DNA from 3 places in the Brevibacillus sp. HD3.3A genome. Region 2 is predicted to be linked to each of the others. Evidence: riboswitches for the same ligand, from Rfam matches in the RefSeq annotation. Region 2 holds a riboswitch; each other region holds the start of a gene.

Evidence for each region. A riboswitch is a leader RNA that binds a small molecule or an ion and turns the genes downstream of it on or off. The one in region 2 is predicted to bind cyclic di-GMP.
Region 1: linked by a shared signal. The riboswitch ahead of ggt (gamma-glutamyltransferase) and the one ahead of HP435_RS08130 (methyl-accepting chemotaxis protein) in region 2 are both predicted to bind cyclic di-GMP.
Region 3: linked by a shared signal. The riboswitch ahead of HP435_RS05605 (GNAT family N-acetyltransferase) and the one ahead of HP435_RS08130 (methyl-accepting chemotaxis protein) in region 2 are both predicted to bind cyclic di-GMP.

Annotation. Positions count from the first base shown of each region.
Region 1 is NZ_CP085874.1:5,754,357-5,756,557, forward strand. Features, by position in the region: gene HP435_RS26900 (glutamine--tRNA ligase/YqeY domain fusion protein) at 1-9, opposite strand, end outside; gene HP435_RS26905 (SET domain-containing protein) at 94-711, opposite strand; cyclic di-GMP riboswitch class I at 958-1,046, shown strand; gene ggt (gamma-glutamyltransferase) at 1,231-2,201, shown strand, end outside.
Region 2 is NZ_CP085874.1:1,662,734-1,664,934, forward strand. Features, by position in the region: gene HP435_RS08130 (methyl-accepting chemotaxis protein) at 1-1,050, opposite strand, end outside; cyclic di-GMP riboswitch class II at 1,199-1,281, opposite strand; gene moaA (GTP 3',8-cyclase MoaA) at 1,470-2,201, shown strand, end outside.
Region 3 is NZ_CP085874.1:1,094,420-1,096,620, forward strand. Features, by position in the region: gene HP435_RS05600 (methyl-accepting chemotaxis protein) at 1-570, opposite strand, end outside; gene HP435_RS05605 (GNAT family N-acetyltransferase) at 572-1,036, opposite strand; cyclic di-GMP riboswitch class I at 1,361-1,444, opposite strand; gene HP435_RS05610 (hypothetical protein) at 1,639-1,821, shown strand; gene HP435_RS05615 (TrmB family transcriptional regulator) at 1,927-2,201, shown strand, end outside.

The DNA of each region.
Region 1 (2,201 bases), 2.1 Mb from region 2:
TGAAATCAACCTTTCACTTCACCTTTACATTCCATAATACTGATTCTCTTCCCAGAGTTCAACAAAATCGGGCCGTTGTCCGGCCCGCTGTCTCTACCATTCCTGCTCTTTTTGCCATTGGGATTGCGGCTGGCAGTACAACGAAATGATAGAGTCGAGGGAGCGACGCTGCTCGGTTATGCCGCGAATAATTTTCAAATGCTTGGGTCGAACCAGGTGGAGCAGCGGCTGTTCAACATGATTGAACCGGGCGAAAGCTTCAGCTGCAACCTCATCCCACTGCCGGTAATAGCGCAGCAAGTCATCAGGCATCACCCGCGATCGATTCGTCCCCGGCTCCGGCAAGCAATCAAACGGTTCATCCAGATTCAGCGTACCGTAATCATCGGTCAGCTCTTCCCCCGGCAAAATGTCTCTGGCAGCCAGCTCCAAGTCGTACATCGTCGCCACGCAGGTCGCATGGAAGCTGTGGTTCACAAATCGGGCCTTATCCCAGCACAAGATGTATTTTCCAAACTGATTTTTGAAGGAATACTTCTGCACATCCTGCTTTCTCAATGGGTCCAGTTTTTCCACATATGTCGGGTCCAATACCTGATCCAGGTCATCCTGTGCCCAGACAATCGTGCCTTTCGGGATCAATTTTGTCGCAAAAACACCGTACCCGATTTCATCGTTGATATAGCGAAGCTCCGTATCGGGATGCATCATGGCCTTGATTCACTCCTTGGCAAATGTGCGTTTTTACCATCATAAGCAGTTCGGCCAATAGTGGTGTGTGAATGTCGGGAAAAACGCACAACTCCCTGTTCCTCCCTTTTTTTCTAGATTAAAAAAATTTTTCTTATTTACCCCAATCGACAAATAGTCTATATTATTGACAAACGGATGATTAGGAAAATTTTCCTGTAACAATTGAATCAGTTTTCTATTATCAACTGGATGCGTTACCCATTGATATCGAAACGGCAAACCCGGGGAAATCCGGCGACGCAAAGCTAGAGGGGCTACCTCCGCACAAGCGGGCATGCCAGCCAGCTACCGAAGTATTGGTGTAGGACAAGACCAATGATCCTATATCATTGGTCTTTTTTTGCGCAACAATTGTCTATTTTTGTCCATTTATGTATTTATGTGTAAAAATATTCATTTTCAGTTAAGGAGGTGAGGCTGCGAAAAGCTGTCGGATTGTTGGAATCGTTCATCAAACATACAAGGAGGCTTCATACGATGTCATTCTGGAAGAAACTTTCTACTGTCGCATTGACTACTGCAATCGGCCTGGCAACCCTGTCTCCGGTTCAAGCAGCTAATCGGCCAACATCAATGTCGCCAAACGCAATGGTAACAACACCACACTATCTGGCTACAGCAGCAGCCCTGAAAACATTGGAAGACGGCGGCAACGCTGTAGATGCCGCCATCACCGCCGCTTCTACTCTCGCCGTCGTCTACCCGCATTACACAACGATCGGCGGAGATAACTTCTGGCTCATCTACAACGCCAAGACCAAGGAACTGAAAGCGCTGAACGGCAGCGGACGAGCTGGCGAAAAAGCAACGATCGACTACTACAAAGGCAAAGGCTACGAAAAAATTCCTTCCCGCGGCTACGAGTCTGCCAATACGGTGCCAGGCGTTGTTTCTGGCTGGTGGGAAGCGTACAACTACGCGCACAAAAGCATGGGCAACAGCAAGCTTCCGTGGCACAGGCTGCTTGAACCGGCGATCGGATACGCTGAAAATGGATATCCCGTCTCACCAAACCAGGTTTATTGGACAAAATACGCCATCGATCCGAACGATAACGATTTGAAAAACCTCCAGCGCTTTGAAGGGTTCCGCAAAACCTTCCTGAAGCCGAACGGAGAGCCGTATGCGCCTGGCGAAATCCTCAAGCAAAAGGACCTTGCCAAAACTTTGCAAATCATTGCGAAAAAAGGAGCAGACGGATTTTACAAAGGCGAAGTCGCCAAAAAAATCGTAGCGGATATGCAGAAAAACGGCGGGCTGCTCACCTTGAAAGACTTTGAAAAGCACACCTCCACATGGGCAGAACCGATTACAGTCGACTACCGCGGCTACAAGGCTTACAACGTACCGCCCAACTCCCAGGGCATGGCTTCGCTCTCGATCTTGAACGTGTTGAACAACTTCGACCTCAAGAGCATGGGCGAAGGGACGCCGGACTACTACCACAC
Region 2 (2,201 bases):
TGCCATATTGGTTGTAATTTGGCTGATTTGTTCTTTTGTATGCTCGGCCAATTTGCGAACTTCTGAGGCGACAACGGCGAAGCCGCGCCCCTGGTCGCCTGCCCGCGCAGCCTCGATACTGGCGTTGAGGGCGAGCAGATTCGTTTGCTCGGCGATTTCCCGAATAATATGCACGACATCCTGGGTCTGGTGAATCTCCTGATCGAGCTTGTTGACGCGGCCCATGACCTCTTCGAAGACGCGCCCGACTTGCCGGATGTCTCCCAGCGCGGCATTGATGATCTGCCTGCTCTGTTCTGCGGAGTGGACGGCATCGTCCGTTCCTTCCGCCACCTTGATAGCGTGGTTGGCCACTTCCTGAATGGAAGCGCTCATTTCTTCCGTAGCTGCTGTCACGCTGTGGCTTTCCTCAATTTGTTCGTCCATGCCCGAGATGAGCTGTTTGGTCGTATCGAGCTGTGTCATATGATTCAACATGTCGGAGATGCCGAACAAAAATGATTTGAACGTCTCTTCCATATATACTTCCACGATCAGTTGCTGATCGAACGCTGCCAGTTTTTGGACGGATGTGACCATTTGCATCATTTGATGCGGCTGATGGCTCCATTTTTCCATCAAGATCGATGTCATGATCTGAATCAACATATGATGAGCGGAGATAAAATGATCGGCTGTCAGATGAATGCGGCTGTGAACTTGTCCAATCACAATTCTCGTCTTCACGTATTCGTAATCCACATTCGCCTGCAGAAACTGTTCAAGATACAACTCCAATGTGTGTTTCAATTTTCCTAGTGTTGAGTGGTCGAGAATCAGTTTTTGCAATTGATCAACAGCCGTGATTGCGCCGTAAAATTGGTCGACAATCTTCGCTTTAAAGGGCGAAAGCGTTTCGGCAGCATTTTTGACATGGGCGAGCGTGTCTTGATCCACCCCTAAAAAGGACAAGCGCTCCTTTACTCGTTCTCCTACTTGATCGATGTCAGTCGTGTGAGAGGATTTTACGTACTCTGTCCATGGCTTTGTTTTCTTCGTAAAAAATTGCATGCAGACCTCCGGATTCTTTGCTTTTCTCTTTTTTAGTCGTTCGCTTCAAAACGGGGGAAGAGAGCATACGTCAATGGTGCTTTGGTGAGTGAATTGGCGATAGTGGACACGACAAATGTTCTGGGATAAAATAAACCGACCCTACAGCAATAATAGGGTCGGTTGCACTACTCACTCCCAGCCATTCAAGTGCCCACATACAAATCGCTGATCATCGCTTCCACTTTCAGTTATACAATTTCACAATATATAGTCATATTAGCTTATATTAATTCAAAAAGGGAATAGCAAAAATGAGCTATTTACACTTTCAAGCAAAATATTATGGTTTTGCATAGGAACAACCAGGCGAAAGTGCAGGAAAGCTATTACGCCCGATCGTGGATATGATACGCTAGGAAAAAGGAGAGTGACAGCCAATGCCAGAGCAGTCGCCACTCGTTGATACACGAAATCGCCCTCTCCGCGATTTGCGTATTTCCGTGACAGACAAATGCAATTTTCGTTGCAGATACTGCATGCCTGCGGAAATTTTTGGACCGGACTTTGAGTTTTTGCCGCAGCACAAGCTGCTTTCATTTGAAGAGATTGTTCGACTGACCGACATTTTCGCCTCGCTTGGCGTCCAGAAAATCAGAATTACAGGCGGAGAGCCGCTCATGCGCAGAGGCTTGCCTGTGTTAATTGAAATGATAAAAAAAGTAGCAGGTATTCACGACATCGCTATGACCACCAACGGTTCGTTGCTCGTCCGCCACGCGCAGGCTCTGAAGGAAGCAGGACTTGACCGCGTGACAGTCAGTCTCGACAGTCTGGACAACGAGCGGTTCGGCACATTGAACGGCAGGGGCTATCCGGTAGAAGCTGTGCTGGACGGCATACGGGCGGCGGCTGAAGCAGGTCTTGGCGTGAAAATCAACATGGTCGTGCAGCGGGGAGTGAATGACCAAGATATTTTGCCGATGGCCAAATACTTCCGCGAGCAGGGGCATACTTTGCGCTTCATTGAATTTATGGATGTCGGAAACTCCAATGGCTGGAAGCTGGATCAGGTCGTGCCGTCCAGCGAAATCGTCCGCATGATTCACCAGGAGATGCCGCTTGTTCCGATCGAGGCAAATTACTTCGGGGAGGTCGCTTCGCGCTATCGC
Region 3 (2,201 bases), 570 kb from region 2:
CTGATCCAAAATGCGTTGCAGCGATTCTTTGGAAGCGATCGCCTGCTGCTTCTGTTCTTCGCTTTCCTGTTGCAGTCTGTTGTTGAATATCGCGTGCATCATGCTTGTTGCCGATACGAAGCAGAAGGTAAGCAGGTAGTACATCAAATGAACCGGATTGGAGGTATAAAAAATCGCTTCGCCATTTGTCAGGAAGTAGTACGTGACGATCCCGAGCGCTGCCACGATCGTCAAAATGTTGATCAGCCTGTCCTGATAAATCCCCATGACGGCTACGAAGAACATGATGGTCATAATATTGACCAGCCAAGGATCAAGCCCGGTAATTATGAACATGAAGATGCCGATTACCGCGAAGTTGAAAAACTTCATGAATGGAGCCATTTTGTCGCGCCACGCCGGACGATTGGACAAATACGCGAACGGCGCCAGCACTCCGTACAAAATACCGAGCACAGTCAAGACGAAGGAAATCGGCACTCCCATGATGAGATTCACGATTTGCACCACGGTAATGATGCTTGCAAAAACAATGACGACCCAATTATTTCTTCTTTGTAAAAGTTCCATGTCAGCTAACCTCAACTTTTATTTGTTTGCAAAGCGTTTGATACCAGGAAAACGCGGGATGGTCCTTGCTCGTATAGGCTTCCTGCAGGTGAAAAATGGTCGGGATGGCGTTCGCCCCTTTGTAATAGACCATATCCTTCACTTGTGTCGCTTTGACGTTGTATTTTGTATTAATCAACTGAAAAAAAGCCGGGTCTGCTAAACCGACTGCATGCGTATAACCGTGTTTTTCAGCATAATCGATCATGAGGGCAACGCCCCAACGTCCCAGTTTTCCACGGTATTTCGGCAAGACAGCGAAACTGTCTACTTCCACCACTTTCATATCGGCGCTCAACACGTCCTGAAACAAATCGCGGAGAAAAGCAGAAGATTTTTCATGTGGCGTAAATTCAAAAGTACCGCCTGCTTCGTCATCTTCTGACAATAGCAAATAAGCATCGGAACCATTTTTGACGTATTCCATTTCAAAGCCCATGGAGGTCCAAACGCTCTCCTTGATTTGGTGAAAACTCGCCAAAGACTCTACTGAATCAACCAGTTTGTACATAATACTCCACTCCATTTTTATCTCTCTTTTGTTTTTTCATGTACAAGTTTACTGTTGATAGATGGACTGGCGCCTCCTTTCTATGAGATTGCACACAAAACGGCCATGACCGTTTTGTTGACCGCAAGCGGCCACATCCAATTTCCTGAAAAACGTCGAGACGTTTTTCACACAAAAAAGGCCATTCCACACACGGGAACAGCCTTCAGTCACCATCATCGCACAATTACGCACATGATGTATGGCAACCCGGCTGTCATGGTCGAAGACTTTAGACCCGTGGTTTTGCGTCGCCACCTTTCGATGACTTTGCCTTTGTCATTCAGTTTGCGAAAAATGTATAGTCATGTCGAATCATGCAAAATATAATCCAAAAGAAACAGTCTTGTCAAGTTTTGGTAGGGTAAAAATAACCAATTCTTTATAAAAATAGTCAGAATTAAGGTAACGGTAAGAGTAGCGTAACAAAATTTTACCATCCATCCGATAAAGATAGAGAGAAGAGGAGGGATGAGAGGATGGCAGAGACGAAAACAATCGAATTTCACTTTTCAGGGGGAGAAGTGATCCGCATTGAGACGACAGAACCGGAAGAGATCATCCAGATGGTCGCCAACCAGAAAGATGGATGGCTCCAGTACGACGACATCGTCATCAATGTGCGAAACGTTTCTTATATTAAAGTGAAAGAAATCGCTTAACAGCATGTGTGAAAAAAGCTCTCGAATGCCGAGGGCTTTTTTTGTTGCATGTTTGGCGGGAGAGGCATTATAGTGAGTATAAGACTAACGACTAAAGAGGACGATATGGACGACATTTACAAAGAGTTGCAAAAGCTCGGTTTTTCCCAATACGAGTGCAAGGCTTACATTGGCTTGTTGAAGCATTCTCCGATTACCGGATACGAAATCAGCAAGCGCTCCGGCGTACCGCGCTCGATGATTTACGAGGTCATAGGCAAGCTGCTGGAAAAAGGGGCGGTCTATACGGTGCCTTCAGAGCCTGTGACTTACGCGCCGCTTGCGGCCAGAGAGTTGATTCGCAGATTGCGTGGACAGTTCGAGCAGTCCTTCGACTATTT